2 regions of the Arthrobacter sp. FB24 genome follow, and region 1 is predicted to be linked to the other one. Evidence: predicted binding sites of a transcription regulator. Region 1 holds the regulator's gene; the other holds the start of a gene.

Region 1 (4,379 bases):
TATGGAGCGCTCCGACTGCCACGGGATGACGGCATCGATCCCCAGTTCAGTAGCTGTTTCCGCTGCCAGTTCGTCGCGGTCGCCTTTGGCCAGCGCCTGCACCAGGACGAGGCGGAGGTCCGGACGCTCCTCAGTTTCAAGGACCGAACACTCCACCGTCAGTTCGCCCTGGTCGACGGCCGCAACGGTGCCGGTGAGCCTCTTGCCCGCGCCGTCGGCGATGTCAACCGACTCCCCCACAGCGATCCGCTTGACGGTGATCGCGTGCCGGGCCTCAGCACCCTGGAGGACAAAGTGCGAACCGGGAACCTGTTCGTCCAGGGCTCCCGGGGTTGCGAAAAAGACCGGGTTGCTCACCGCTACAGGTTACCGAACCGGTCCCGCAGCTTGGCAAAAACTCCCCCGCTGGCGGTGAGTTTTCCCTCGGTGTACTGCTCGCCCCGCAGTTTGGCGAGCTGCCGGAGCAGGTCTTCCTGGGCGGCATCCAGCTTCGTCGGGGTTTCGACCTGCAGGTGAACCTTCAGGTCGCCGCGGCCGTAGCCCCGGAGATGGGTAACGCCGAGCCCGCGCAGGGTGATGACCTCGCCGGACTGGGTGCCCGCCTTGACGTCGATTTCCTGCTGGCCGTCGAAGGTGTCCAGGCTGAGCTCGGTGCCAAGGGCGGCGGCGGTCATGGGAATGTGCAGGGTGGCGTGAAGGTCGTCGCCGTCACGCACGTACGTGGCGTCGTTATTCACGCGGATCTCCACGTACAGGTCGCCTGAGGGGCCGCCGGCCGGGCCGGCTTCGCCCTGCCCGCCGAGCTGGATGCGGGTTCCGGTGGCGACGCCGGCGGGGACCTTGACCGTCAGCGAACGGCGGCTGCGGATGCGGCCCTGGCCGTTGCACTCGTTGCAGGGATCCTTGATGACGGTTCCGAAGCCTTCGCAGGAACCGCAGGGGGCAGCCGTCATGACCTGGCCCAGGATGGAACGAACGGCCCGCTGAACCTGGCCGCTTCCGCCGCAGATGTCGCAGCGCACCGGGTGGGCCCCGGGCTGGCAGCAGGATCCCTCGCAGGTGGGGCACGTAACGGCCGTGTCCACCTCAAGCTTCTTGTTCACGCCGAAGACGGCATCGCGAAGGTCGATGCGGACGCTGATGAGGGCGTCCTGCCCGCGGCGGACCCGCGAGGCCGGACCGGACGAACCGCCGGCGCCGAAGAAGGTGTCGAAGATGTCCTGGAAGGCAAAGCCCTGTCCCGAGTAGCCGGCGCCGCCGAAGCCGTTATCGGTGCCGTTCTCGTTGCCGGTCGTGTCGTAGACCCGGCGCTTTTGCGGGTCGGAAAGGACTTCGTAGGCGTGGGTGACAGCCTTGAAGCGGTCCGAGGCATCCTCACCGGGGTTCACATCCGGGTGCAGGGTGCGCGCAAGCTTTCGGTAGGCCTTCTTGATCTCTTCGCCCGTCGCTTCGGGTGAGACTCCAAGAACGTCGTAGTGGCTGCTCAAAGTTCGTATCTCTTCCTGGTTGTACTGCCTGTGGTGCTGCTGCTGCGCCCCGGAAGCCGGGACACGGAGGCCTGGTTGGCTGATGTAGGACCGGTCACGGCCCAAGGATCCTGGAAAGGTAGCGGGCCACGGCACGGACCGCGGCCATGGTTGTGGGATAGTCCATCCGGGTCGGGCCGAGTACGCCCACCTTGGCGCTGGAGCCGGGACCGTAGCCTGTGGCTACCACCGAGGCTTCCGCGAGTCCGTCGTAAGGGTTCTCCCTGCCGATGCTGACAGTGACACCGCGGGGGTCCTGGGCCATATCGCTGAGCAGGCGGAGCATGACCACCTGCTCCTCGAGTGCTTCGAGGACCGGGCCGATACTCAGCGGGAAGTCAACGTTGGACCGCGCGAGGTTCGCCGTGCCGGCCATGACCATCCGCTCCTCGCGGCTGCTGCTGGCCAGGGCATCCAGGCCACGGGCCAGCGCCTGGGCGGCATGCCGGCGTGACGGTTCACAACCGGCGACGACGGCGGGCAGCGCCTGCGGGAGCAGGCTCAGGGGTGTCCCCGCCAGGCTTTTCAGGAACCGCGCGCGGAGGCCGGCGAGGGCATCATCGCCGAGTTCCTGGCCGACGTCGATAACCCGCTGCTCGACCTTGCCGGTGTCCGCGATCAGCACGATCAGCACCTGCCGCGGCGCGAGCAGCACAAACTCGATATGCCGCACCATGGCGCGGCTGAGGTGCGGATACTGCACTACGGCCACCTGGTTGGTCAGCTGGGATAGCAGCCGCACGGTGCGCTCCAGGACGTCGTCCAGGTCCTCCGACCCTTCCAGGAGCGTCTGGATAGCCCGGCGTTCGGCCTGCGACAGCGGCTTGACGGCTGATATCTGGTCGACGAAAAGCCGATAGCCCTTGTCCGTGGGGATCCGGCCGGCACTGGTGTGCGGCGCCGTGATGAGGCCTTCGTCTTCCAACGCCGCCATGTCGTTGCGGATGGTGGCACTGGAGACTCCCAGGTGATGCCGCTCAACCAGTGCCTTGGAGCCCACAGGTTCGCGGGAATGGACGTAGTCCTCCACGATGGCCCGCAATACTTCAAGCTTGCGTGGCTCGCTCATTCTCCACCTCCGATCGGCTTTCCCGGTGCGCGGCCCGGCGCTGCGCCGGGCGCATGTCCCGTTATCCGTTAGCACTCGACATGTCTAAGTGCTAACCAGTCTAATATGAGTCGCCGCGTTGTTAGCATTGGTACCGCTCCTGGCGAAACCCGGGAGCGGGACTGGACGTGCACTGCCGTGAACCTACAGACGCCCTGTTCACTTCTCCTGTTTATTTTTTCTAGCGCAAGGCTGTGTCTATCCGATGTCGTACCAGAACTGGGGCCCGCAGGACATCACCGCTCCCCGGAAATCCGAGCTGCCCGAAGTGCCGGTCGAACGCGGCATGGTGCTCGAAGACGTGCAGTCCGGCTGGGTGGGGGCCGTTACCAGGGTGGAGAAGTCCGGCGGAATGCATGTTGTTGCCTTGGAGGACCGGCGGGGCAAATCACGCACGTTCCGGCTCGGCTACGGGTTCCTCCTGGAGGGCCTGCCGATCCGGCTGATGCCCCCGGCGCCCCGGCCGCAGGCAGCCTCTGCCGGATCCGGAAGGACGGCCTCCGGTTCCGTGCGGGTGGAAGGCCAGCGCGCCCAGGTGGCCAAGGCCAGCCGCATCTGGGTGGAAGGCAAGCACGACGCCGAACTCGTGGAAAAAGTCTGGGGTGACGATCTCCGCGTGGAGGGCATCGTCGTCGAACCTTTGCACGGCATTGACGACCTCACAGCGGCGGTTGCCGCGTTCCGGCCCGGCCCGGGCCGCCGGCTGGGGGTGCTGGTGGACCACCTGGTTGCCGACTCAAAGGAATCACGGATTGCCGATGCCGTGATGGCGTCCCCCGGCGCCGCCGGAAACGTGCTGATTGTGGGCCACCCCTACGTGGACGTGTGGCAGGCCATCCGGCCCGCCGTCCTGGGCATTGACGCATGGCCGGTCATCCCCCGGGGCATGGACTGGAAAACCGGCATCCTGACGGCCTTCGGCTGGCCCCACGAGACCAAGGAGGACATCGGCCTGGGCTGGCAGAAACTGCTCGGGGCAGTCCGCAGCTACGCGGACCTGGAACCGTCCCTGCTGGGCCGGGTGGAAGAGGTCATCGACTTCCTCACAGTGCCCTAGGTGGAAGAGCACAAGCCTGTTGACGGAAGTACGCAGTGCCGAGGGCGCCTGTTGAACTCTTCGAATGCACCCCTGACCCAGTATTCTTGATACGGCGGTTGTTGCTGTTGAGGCAGCGCCCGCTTTTCCGGGAACCACCGCACCACTGCAATCCGAAGGACGACACCGTGGCAGAAGACGCACGTGAACAACGGGACAACCAGGCCGGCCATGGCCAGCCCCAGTATCATGGTGTCCCCGCCAATGCCCTGCCGCTGACGGCCAACGAAGACCGGCAGTGGGCAACCCTCGCACACTTCGGCGGCATCCTCGGGTGCGTCCCGTCGCTGTTGATCTACCTGATTTTCAAGGACCGCGGCCCGTTCACGGCACAGGAGTCCAAGGAAGCGCTGAACTTCACCCTGCCTCCCACAATCGCCGCCGTCATCTGCAACATCCTGGTGATGCTGCCGGTGGTGGGTAACATCTTCGCAGTGCTGGCCACGCTGATCTGGATCGCTGTAACCTGCTTCTCCGTGGCGGCCGGTATCCACGTCAACCGTGGCCAGCCCCACCGCTACGACTTCAACCTGCGCTGGATCAAGTAAGCCATAGGGCCGACCAACCGGCCGGCCAAGGTAACCGGATTAGTCGGGCAGGATCCTTCTGACTACGGCGTCCGCGAGCAGCCTGCCTTTCAGGGTGAGCA
Region 2 (4,379 bases), 740 kb from region 1:
GAAACCGGCGTTCTGGGCGATCCAGCGCAGCGGCTGGACGAGTGCCCGGCGAACGATGCCCACAGCCGAGGCTGCATCGCCTTCGAGTGCGGTGACTGCAGGGTCCTCGTCCAGCGCCTTCAGGGCGTGGATGAGGGCCGAACCGCCACCGGCAACGATGCCTTCTTCGAGGGCAGCGCGGGTGGAGGAGACTGCGTCCTCGATGCGGTGCTTCTTTTCCTTCAGCTCCACCTCGGTGGCTGCGCCAACCTTGATCACACCGATGCCGCCGGCCAGCTTGGCCAGGCGCTCCTGGAGCTTTTCCTTGTCCCAGTCGGAGTCGGTGCGGGTCAGCTCGGCGCGCAGCTGGGCAACGCGTGCCGCTACGTCCTCGGCCGTGCCGGCGCCGTCAACAATGGTGGTGTTGTCCTTGGTCACCGTGATGCGGCGGGCCGTGCCCAGCACCTCGAGGCCAACGGAATCAAGGCTGAGGCCCAGTTCCGGGGAGACAACCTGCGCACCGGTGAGGGTGGCGATGTCCTGCAGCATGGCCTTGCGGCGGTCACCGAAGCCCGGAGCCTTGACGGCAACGACGTTCAGGGTGCCGCGGATGCGGTTGACGATGAGCGTGGACAGGGCCTCGCCCTCGACGTCCTCGGCAATGATGAACAGCGGCTTGGAGCTCTGCAGCGCTTTCTCCAGGAGGGGCAGGAATTCCTGCACCGAGGAGATCTTGCCCTGGTTGATCAGGATAAGGGCGTCTTCGAGGACTGCCTCCTGGCGTTCCGCGTCGGTGACGAAGTACGGGGAAAGGTAGCCCTTGTCGAACTGCATGCCCTCGGTGAGGACGAGCTCGGTCTGCGTGGTGGAGGACTCCTCGATGGTGATCACACCATCCTTGCCGACCTTGCCGAAAGCCTCGGCCAGGAGCTCGCCGATCTCGTCGCTCTGGGCGGAGATGGCTGCAACGTTCGCAACCTGGGAGCCTTCGACAGGGCGGGCGTTCTCCAGCAGGCGTGCTGCGACGGCTTCGACGGAAACCTCGATGCCGCGCTTGATCTGGCCCGGGGCGGCGCCAGCCGCCACGTTGCGCAGGCCTTCCTTGACCAGTGCCTGTGCCAGCACGGTGGCGGTGGTGGTGCCGTCGCCGGCAACATCGTTGGTCTTGGTGGCGACTTCCTTGGCCAGCTGCGCGCCGAGGTTCTCGAACGGGTCATCCAGTTCGACTTCGCGGGCGATGGTCACGCCGTCGTTCGTAATGGTGGGAGCGCCCCACTTCTTGTCCAGCACGACGTTGCGGCCGCGCGGGCCAAGCGTCACCTTGACAGTGTTGGCGAGCTTATCGATGCCGGCTTCAAGCGACCGGCGGGCAGCGTCGTTAAACGCAAGCTGCTTTGCCATGGTTTTGTCCTTTCAAGACAGAAACCCCGCGCAGCAGATTCATCGCTAACGACGAAACGGCTGCGCGGGGGTCCAAGAGTTACTTTACGACGATCGCCAGAACGTCGCGGGCGGACAGCACGAGGTACTCGGTGCCGCCGGTCTTGACTTCGGTTCCACCGTACTTGGAGTAGATAACGACGTCGCCAACGGCTACGTCGACCGGAACGCGGTTGCCATCTTCAAAGCGGCCGGGGCCGACTGCAACAACTTCACCTTCCTGCGGCTTCTCCTGCGCGGAGTCCGGGATAACCAGGCCGGAAGCCGTGGTCTGCTCTGCTTCGAGCGGGCGGACAACAATACGATCCTCAAGAGGCTTAATAGAGACCGACACTCGGACCTCTCCTTTACGTCAGCAAATTTATGGACTGGAAAACTGTTGCGCCTGAGCATACAAACCGTCGTCGCGGTGCCGGCAGCAGCGTGGCTGGCAGTTCTTCATGTGTTAGCACCCTCCTAGGGAGAGTGCTAATGATGACTCTATGTAAGTGGTTAGCACTCGGTCAAGGCGAGTGCCAGAATTTCGTCCCCGGTGAACGGCTAGCGCCCTGCCAGGTCCTCAAAATCGACGTCGTCACCGTCGTCCGTGTCGTCGTCGTTCGTAACGTTGCGGTTCCGGTAAAGCAGGACGGCGGCGGCGAGCGCCGTAACCACAGAGGCAATGAGGAACACGAGGCCGCCCGTTCGGACTGCCGCATAGGACTCGCGGATTTCCCGAGCCTCGTCGGTGGCGTCCTGGATGTTCTTGCCGCCCACCGAGTACACCGTTGCGTTGAAGGAATCCAGGAAGAAGATGATGACCAGAAGTGCCAGGCAGACCACGGCGATGGCGGAACCGGCGATCAGCGCAGTCCGGGCATATTTGGCAAGTCCGGTGTGCTGCGGGCGGTCATTGCCCTGGTCATCGACGGGTGGCTGCTGCACTGCGCTGTCTTCCATGCCTTCAACCCTAGCCGCACCGCGGGTGCAGGGCTCCTCGATTAGGCTTGATGACATGGCTGACGCATTGCAGGACCTGATCGCCCCGCTCCTGACCAGCGAAGGCTGGGAGCTGCTGGCGTCGCTGGGGCCCTACCGGGAGGACGACGCGTTCCGGCTCAACGAGTCGCTCCGGAAGGCCGGCCACTCCCCCGCACTGGTGTCCGCCGTCCTCACCCAGTCCAGGCTGCGGACCAAGGCCGAGGCCAAATTCGGCGAATTCGCCCGGCAGATGATCTTCACGCCCGCCGGGCTGGAGCAGGCCACCCGCCTCAACGTCGCCGCCCGGCACGCAGAACGGTTCGCGTCCGCCGGGATCGAGCATGTGGCCGATCTCGGCTGCGGGCTGGGTGCCGATTCGATGGCCCTGGCCTCCATGGACATCAGGGTTACCGCCGTGGAAATGGATGAGACCACCGCTGCCTGCGCCACCATGAACCTGATTCCTTTCCCGCACGCCAGCGTGGTCCACTCCGATGCGACCTCCGTCCCGCTCGAGGGCGTGGGCGGCGTCTGGCTGGATCCGGCCCGCCGCACCACCTCGACGTCCGGCACGCGGCGGATCTGGGATCCGGAGGAATTCTCCCCGCCGCTGTCCTTCGTGAAGTCCCTCGCTGAGTCCGGGCGGGCCGTGGGCGTAAAGATGGGTCCCGGCATCCCGCATGATTCCGTCCCCGCCGGCTGCGAAGCGCAGTGGGTGTCCGTGGGCGGCGACGTCACCGAAGTGACGCTGTGGTTCAACGCGGTCAGCCGGCCCGGCATCCGGCGGGCGGCGCTGCTGCTGGGCCCGCAGGGCGCGGCGGAAATCACCAGCGCGGAAGAGTTCGACGGCGGCCCGGTGGCGCCCGTGGGTCCTGTGGAGGGATACCTGTACGAACCGGACGGAGCCGTCATCCGGGCCGGGCTCGTGGCGGATGTCGCTGCCCGGCTGGGCGGCCACCTCCTGGATGAGCACATTGCCTACATCTGTGCCCCCGAGCTCGTGGACACCCCGTTTGCCAGGGCCTATAAGGTCCTTGAGGTCATGCCGTTCAACGTCAAGGCCCTCAAGGCCTGGGTGAAGCAGAACAACATCGGCGTGCTGGACATCAAGAAGCGCGGCACGTCCGTCACCCCGGAAGAACTCCGCAAGCAGCTCTTTGCCGGAGGAAAAAACGGCGGCAAGGGTTCGAAGGGCAAAAAGACAGCCACCCTGGTCCTCACCAGGATCGGCGAGGACCGGGTGGCCATCTCGGTGGAGCCTGTGCAGCCCCGGGTCTAGCTGCGGCCCAAAGCTACTGGGCCCGCATGAACTCTTCCGCCGCCCGGACCTGCTCGTCCGTGGGCCGGACACCGGTGTACAGCACAAACTGCTCCAGGGCCTGGATGGTGGCCACTTCCGCTCCGGTGATCACGGTCTTGCCGGCAGCGCGGGCCGCCTTGATGAGCGGCGTCTCGGCGGGCAGCGCAACGACGTCGAACACCACTTTCGCGGCGTCCACGGCCTCCTGCGGGAAGGACAGCGAGTCAGCATCCGGCCCTCCCGCCATGCCGACGGGCGTGACGTTGATGATCATGTCCGCCGTGCCGCCGGCGTCCGCCGCCGGGAGCTCGGGCCTCCACTTGAATCCGTAGAGGTCCGCCAGCGGCTTACCGGATGCCTCGTTCCGGGCCACGATGGTGACGTCCGTGAAGCCTGCGTCACGGAGGGCGGCGGCGGTGGCTTTGGCCATGCCCCCGGAACCCTTGAGCAGCACTGAATAGTTGGTGGGGACGGCGTTACGCTGCAGCAGCTGCTCGATGGCCGTGTAGTCGGTGTTGTACGCCGTGAGCCGGCCTCCGTCATTCACGATCGTGTTAACGGAATCGATGGCCTTGGCGGAGGGGTCCATGACGTCGACCAGCGCGATGACGTCTTCCTTGTACGGCATGGACACAGCGCAGCCCCGGATGCCCAGGCCCCTGACGCCGGCGATGGCTTGGGCCAGGTCCGTTGGCGCGAA

What was found. Region 1 encodes HrcA, which represses chaperone genes, less so after heat shock. Its sites were predicted from a motif close to TTNGCACTCGNNNNNNNCGAGTGCNAA; they were not measured.
Region 2: the regulator HrcA is predicted to act here: its motif matches at 1,912-1,938, upstream of groES (co-chaperone GroES).

Annotation. Positions count from the first base shown of each region.
Region 1 is NC_008541.1:2,513,715-2,518,093, forward strand. It holds gene ARTH_RS11300 (16S rRNA (uracil(1498)-N(3))-methyltransferase) at 1-357, opposite strand, end outside; gene dnaJ (molecular chaperone DnaJ) at 360-1,487, opposite strand; gene hrcA (heat-inducible transcriptional repressor HrcA) at 1,582-2,595, opposite strand; gene ARTH_RS11315 (DUF3097 domain-containing protein) at 2,840-3,691, shown strand; gene ARTH_RS11320 (DUF4870 domain-containing protein) at 3,859-4,278, shown strand; gene hemW (radical SAM family heme chaperone HemW) at 4,318-4,379, opposite strand, start outside.
Region 2 is NC_008541.1:3,250,796-3,255,174, forward strand. It holds gene groL (chaperonin GroEL) at 1-1,380, opposite strand, end outside; gene groES (co-chaperone GroES) at 1,460-1,753, opposite strand; gene ARTH_RS14665 (hypothetical protein) at 1,960-2,358, opposite strand; gene ARTH_RS14670 (class I SAM-dependent methyltransferase) at 2,414-3,658, shown strand; gene ARTH_RS14675 (shikimate 5-dehydrogenase) at 3,672-4,379, opposite strand, start outside.